One region of the Peribacillus aracenensis genome, then DNA from elsewhere that is predicted to be linked to it. Evidence: riboswitches for the same ligand, from Rfam matches in the RefSeq annotation. Region 1 holds a riboswitch; the other holds the start of a gene.
The links. Region 1 has a riboswitch for cobalamin ahead of N0M92_RS13250 ((2Fe-2S) ferredoxin domain-containing protein). Riboswitches for the same ligand answer to the same signal wherever they lie in the genome.
Positions count from the first base shown of each region.

Region 1 (3,148 bases):
AAGCTGGCTTCTTTTCAGGTGCTTTTGTAAGTAATCCAACTCCTCCAGAGGATTCGGTGAAGGCTTCTTGATCTAATGCCCACGGTTCCGCTTCTTTTTGCAGACGCTGATGCGGCCTCAATGGTTGCTTTTCCGAATTCAATGTATATTTCCTCTGATAGCCTCTTGGTGTAATGATTTTGTCATCATATAAAAAGGTGGATGAATTACCAATAATGACGGTGGTCAACATTCCAATATCGTGGTTCAACATCTCTTTTAAATTGGTTATGACAATATCCTGCCTATCGCGATAGGCACTTTTCACCAACCCGACAGGTGTATCGGGCGAACGGTAGCGAAGGAGAATGTTCTGTGTTTCAACAATTTGCCTCGTCCGCCTGCCACTGCGCGGATTATACAGGGCAATGACAAAGTCCGCCATTGCAGCTGCTTCAACCCTTTTAGCGATCAGTTCCCAAGGAGTTAAATGATCACTGAGGCTGATTGTACACGAATCGTGCATGACTGGTGCCCCAAGTAAAGATGCACAAGAGTTGATTGCAGAAATGCCAGGAATGACTTCAATGCCCACTCCAGTTTCTTCTTTCCAGCCTTTTTCAATCAATACTTCATAAACCAACCCAGCCATCCCGTAAACCCCAGCATCCCCGCTGGAGATTACCGCAACTTTCTTACCCAGCTCCGCTTGTTTCACTGCTTCCTGAGCACGTGATACCTCTTCAGTCATCCCCGTACTAATAATCGTTTGATCAGTAAGCAGTCCCTGAATGAGTTCAACATAAGTTTTATAACCAATGATGTAGTCACTTTCTTGAAGGGCTTCGACAGCACGTTTGGTAATGTGCTCAAAATTCCCAGGTCCAAAGCCCACGACGAATAATTTACCGTTTGTACTCATTAAGACATCTCCTTTTACGCTTTGTTCTTTGAAATACCCGTATGAGCAGGAAAATTGGGATTGGATATCATTTCCCCATCATTGAATTGGTAGATCATTTGTGGAACAAACTCCCCATCATCGATATGGCTGACAATTTGGCGGCCGAAATCAGGCGTCTCCACTCGATACCAGTTTCCTTGAGGATAGGCAATCACAACGCAGGCATCTTTACATCTTCCGTTACACCGTGTCCTCGTTGTATGGATTTTCATGTCCAGTCCTTTGGAAGTAATTTCATCGCGAATCGCCTGGGTTACTTCTTCCCCGCCCTTTTTCATACAGCTGCTTCCATTACAAATCAACAGATGTGTATTTGTACCCATTAAGTTCCAAGTAGTCATCTTCTTCCTCCTGCGTTCAGGGAAAAGGCAAAATAAAAAACCTTAACATAAGAGTCAAGGTTTAAAAAAACTATATGGATGAGGAGCCCCAGGCAAGAATGCCCAATCTCCTAAAATCGTCATAGTCCTTCTACCTTTCCCTCCGAAAAGTATCATGCAATTTTAAAAGCAGGTTTCCTGGCTTACGCTTCATTTTACCTTGTCCCTTCCCGGCAACAATGCCAGTGGCTATCGACAATTTCATCAGCGTTTACAGTAGCGGGGGCTGCATCGGTCTTTCACCGATTTCCCTATTATCCCTTGTATATTCACACAAGGGCACTTTTAAAATGAAATATTTGGTTTTATTATACATTTCTAACTAACTTTATCTATCATATAACAACTTTATCAAAATTCAATAGTTTATTCCGACTGTTTAGAAAAGTTTAATAGTGCATATCCTGTCAACAAGCCTTTCCTTGCAACAAACTTAGTCAAAAAAAAAAGATAGTGTAGCTGGAATTATTTCTTTATGGTACACTATACGAGAATTTTCTAAATAATTACATAAGTTTTATGGTGTTGAATTTTTTTGAATTCAGCTTAAAAGGGAAGCCGGTGAAAATCCGGAGCGGTCCCGCCACTGTAAAGGGGAGTCCTATTACTTTAACTAATCCACTGTCAAATGAGATGGGAAGGATGTAATGGGATATTGAACCAAAGCCAGGAGACCTGCCATGAAGCGTGAAACTGTTTCAACCTACGAGGATGGGTGTGCGGATCAGGCAGAAAGGCCCATTGTTGGTTTATGCTGCAAAATTCCTGTTCATTACGCACTTCTTTCCTTTGAAAGAAGTGCTTTTTATGTTGGGCGCGCCTTTCTTCTCAAGTTTGATCAGAAAAATTAAAAGTTTTGAAAGGAGAAAGAATGAAAAAAACCAATTGGAAGACCATTTATTTTGTCATTTTACTGCTTTTCGTCCCAAAACGGGCAATGGCCATGCATATCATGGAGGGCTTTTTACCCATTGAATGGGCTATATTCTGGTGGGCCGTGACGCTTCCATTTTTACTCCTGGGTTACCGGTCCATTAGAACCAAAGTAAGGGAAAACCCAGAAACAAAAATGATGCTTGGACTATCGGGTGCATTTGTATTCATTTTATCCGCCCTAAAGATTCCTTCCGTTACGGGAAGTTCTTCACACCCTACCGGAGTTGGTCTGGGCTCCATTTTATTCGGTCCATTGGCCATGAGTGTCGTTGGCTCCATCGTTCTATTATTTCAAGCCGTTTTACTGGCTCACGGAGGATTGACGACATTAGGGGCCAATGCATTTTCCATGGCCGTTTGCGGACCGCTCATTGCTTACTTCGTCTTCAAGGGCGCAACTAAATTGGGTTGGTCCTTTTCACTTGCCGTGTTCTTGGCTGCTGCTTTTGGAGATTTGGGAACCTATGTGGTAACTTCCATTCAACTTGCTCTTGCTTTTCCATCCGAGGTAGGAGGATTCATGGCCTCTTTCAGTAAATTTGCAGGGATTTTTGCCCTGACCCAAATTCCCTTGGCAATCAGTGAGGGGTTATTGACAGTCGTCGTGATGAATTTCTTAAAAAAATACAATCTAGGCGAATTGAAGTTGCTGCGAGTTTTATCTAAGGAGGCCCGTTAACATGAAAAAAAGTTTACTGCTGCTTTTCCTGGTCGTCGTTCTTGCTACCATACCGTTAATCACGCAACAAGGAACGGAATTTGGCGGTGCCGATGGAGAAGCTGAAGAAGCCATCACTAAAATCCAGCCGGAATACAAGCCATGGTTCAACAGTATTTGGGAGCCGCCAGGTGCGGAAACCGAAAGTTTATTATTTGCGCTGCAAGCTGC
Region 1 covers NZ_JANZMJ010000011.1:94,171-97,318, forward strand. The annotation lists gene cobJ (precorrin-3B C(17)-methyltransferase) at 1-901, opposite strand, end outside; gene N0M92_RS13250 ((2Fe-2S) ferredoxin domain-containing protein) at 916-1,284, opposite strand; cobalamin riboswitch at 1,435-1,625, opposite strand; cobalamin riboswitch at 1,827-2,020, shown strand; gene N0M92_RS13255 (hypothetical protein) at 2,004-2,174, shown strand; gene N0M92_RS13260 (energy-coupling factor ABC transporter permease) at 2,195-2,938, shown strand; gene N0M92_RS13265 (energy-coupling factor ABC transporter substrate-binding protein) at 2,940-3,148, shown strand, end outside.

Region 2 (3,148 bases), on a different contig from region 1:
GAGCTTCTTCGACGTGGCCTTTGACTTTTACTTTACGCCATTCTTTGACTACCTTACCAGCCTTATCTATCAGGAAAGTTGAACGTTCAATGCCCATATACTCCTTGCCAAAGTTCTTTTTCAATTGCCAAACATCAAATGATTCAGCCGCTTCATGATTTTCGTCAGCCAGCAGCAGAAAAGGCAATCCATGCTTTTCGATGAACTTTTCATGACGTGCCGCTGGATCTGGGCTGATACCAATGATGACCGCGTCCAATTCCTCGAATTGCTCATTATGGTCCCGGAAATCACAGGCCTCCGTCGTGCAACCTGGCGTCATGTCTTTTGGATAAAAATATAAAACAATGTTTTTCCCCTTAAAATCCGATAGGGAAACCATTTCACCATTGTTTGCAGGGAGTTTGAAATCAGGTGCTTTTTCTCCAATTTTAACAGTCATATTGAACCCTCCATTTCTTTCATTATGGTAAGAGTACCCAATAATCGAAAGAAACACAACTTTCATTTATTCCTCCTATCATTCTGTTCCAGATCGATAACTGTCCGAATCACGAACGCTGCCGGCAGTGTATACCCGATGAAAGCCTGAATGGTAGCTATCATCCTGCCTATGCCAATCGGGGCTATATCTCCATACCCTACAGAAAACATCGTCATCGCACTAAAGTAAAAGGAAGTCTTCAACTGTTCATAGAAAGTGCCATCCAGCCTATTGCCCATATCAAGAATCACCGAATGATTCTGAAGCTCGTATAATAAATAAATCAATGCGAATCCAACCAATATCGTCGCATATAAATTGCCAAGCCACAGCATATCCTCCAGAGAAAACTTCTTTCCTCCCGACTCAACAAGAAATAACGTACGAATGCTCATCACCATGCAAAAAATGATTCCTGCAATCAAGATGTAGAAAGTCATCCCCAACGCCCCATTTCAATACGCCACTCCCTCTATACATACTCCCTGTCCAAACAATATATTCTTTTTTAGGAACAGACCTTATCCTCATCACCCACACACTCAAAAAACGGATTCTTTTCCCGAATCTCATGTTGACCCTTTTGGTCGGATATGTTAAGATTGCCTAAATTTTTATAATAGTTTTTATTTTAAAAATCTTCGACCTGCAAACAGTTTATAAAGGCAGGTTTTGTAAAATTTCATATGTGGAAATAGGTTCCTAATTATTAATTAGGATTAAAAGGGAAGTCCGGTGTAATTCCGGCACGGTCCCGCCACTGTAATGGGAGTGTTAGCGCCATCCAATATGCCACTGATCAACGGATCGGGAAGGCCCGCCGCTAATGATAATCCCTAAGTCAGGAGACCTGCCTATTTCAACAACACTGTTTTAACCTACGGGAGATAGGGAGGTGTTAGGGACCTTATAATTGTAAGGGGCATTCTGAATGCCTCTTATTTTAAGCATTTCTAACTTTCTCTTTTGACGGTTAGGGATGCTTTTTTTATTGTTCAATAATATGAATTGGGAGGATGGGAATTTTGAAAAGCAGTAGTTTGGGTTACCCTCGAATCGGGGAAGATCGTGAATGGAAACGTACATTGGAAGCTTACTGGTCAGGTAAAATCGATGAAGCGGAATTTACGACACAACTAAAAGCAATCCGTTTAGGCAACTTACAAAAACAGAAGCAACGGGGCATTGATATCATTCCTGTCAACGATTTCACTTTCTATGATCAAATGCTCGACATGTCCGTCATGTTCGGTCTTGTTCCTGAACGTTATTCAGCCTATGAAGGCGGTAGAGTTCCTCTTTCCGTATATTATTCAATGGCTCGCGGAAACAATGATGAAGTCGCTTCCGAAATGACGAAATGGTTCAATACGAACTATCACTATATTGTCCCTGAATTAAAACTGCCACAGCTGACTTTAACAGAAAATAAACCACTTGAAGCATACCGGGAAGCCAAGGAAAAACTAGGAATTGAAACGAAGCCCGTATTGATCGGGCCTTATACCTTCATCTCCCTTTCCAAAGGCTTCAATAAACAAGAGATCCCTGGCATCATCCTGAGCTTGCTTCCCCTATACACGCAAATCCTGCGGGAGTTGGAGCAAGAAGGAGTGAAATGGGTACAAATGGATGAACCTGCTCTTGGTTCATCCATTTCCAAGGATGATATGCAAACTGTTACTTATCTCTATGAAAAGCTGAATGAAGCAGCACCGAACCTGAACATCATGCTACAAACATACTTTGATGCCGTGGAACACTACCAAGAAGTCATCGAATTAAAAGTCCAAGGAATCGGTCTTGATTTTGTACATGATAAAGGGAGGAATCTAAGTAATCTTGAAGCATTCGGCTTCCCGAAGGACAAAGTGCTTGCTGCAGGTGTGATTGACGGAAAAAACATTTGGCTATCTGATTTATCGAAAAAAATTCAATTGATCGAGACTCTTAAGAAAAAGGTAGCCGAAGACCAAATCTGGCTTCAGCCCTCTTGTTCCCTGCTTCATGTCCCAGTGACCGTTCGTAATGAATCCGCCCTTTCAAAAGAAGTGAAACAGGCCCTTGCTTTCGCTGACGAGAAACTTGAGGAAATCACACTCTTGGTCAAAGGGAATAATCAAGGCTCTGAAGCAATCGCCGAAAAAGTCAATGCCAATAAAACTACGGTTCAAACGTTAGCAAGTTCAAATGCTCGGAATCATGGGGCTGTACGATCGAAAGTCGAAAAGATTAAAACCAGGACCGCCGGCCGTCAAATTCCATTTAAAGAGCGTTACCAAAAACAACAGGAATTTTTCAAATTGCCTTTCCTTCCTTCGACTACAATCGGTAGCTTTCCGCAGACACTTGAAGTTAAACAAGCACGCGGGAAATTCAAAAAAGGAGATTGGACCGCTCAGCAATATGAAGCATTCGTTAACGAAGAAATCGGCAAATGGATTGAAATCCAAGAAGAAATCGGTTTGGATGTTCTCGTTCACGGGGAATTCGAACGGACGGATATGGTTGAATACTTCGGCCATAAGTTGGGCGGATTCATCTTTCTGGAAAAGGGTTGGGTCCAATCCTATGGATCCCGCTGCGTAAAACCACCAGTCATCTATGGCGACATCCATTTCATCGAACCGATGACAGTCAGGGAAAGTGTTTACGCACAATCAC
Region 2 covers NZ_JANZMJ010000029.1:64,059-67,206, reverse strand. The annotation lists gene bcp (thioredoxin-dependent thiol peroxidase) at 1-442, opposite strand, end outside; gene N0M92_RS22555 (potassium channel family protein) at 505-924, opposite strand; cobalamin riboswitch at 1,164-1,356, shown strand; gene metE (5-methyltetrahydropteroyltriglutamate--homocysteine S-methyltransferase) at 1,501-3,148, shown strand, end outside.
Region 2: another riboswitch for cobalamin. It lies ahead of metE (5-methyltetrahydropteroyltriglutamate--homocysteine S-methyltransferase); the one in region 1 lies ahead of N0M92_RS13250 ((2Fe-2S) ferredoxin domain-containing protein).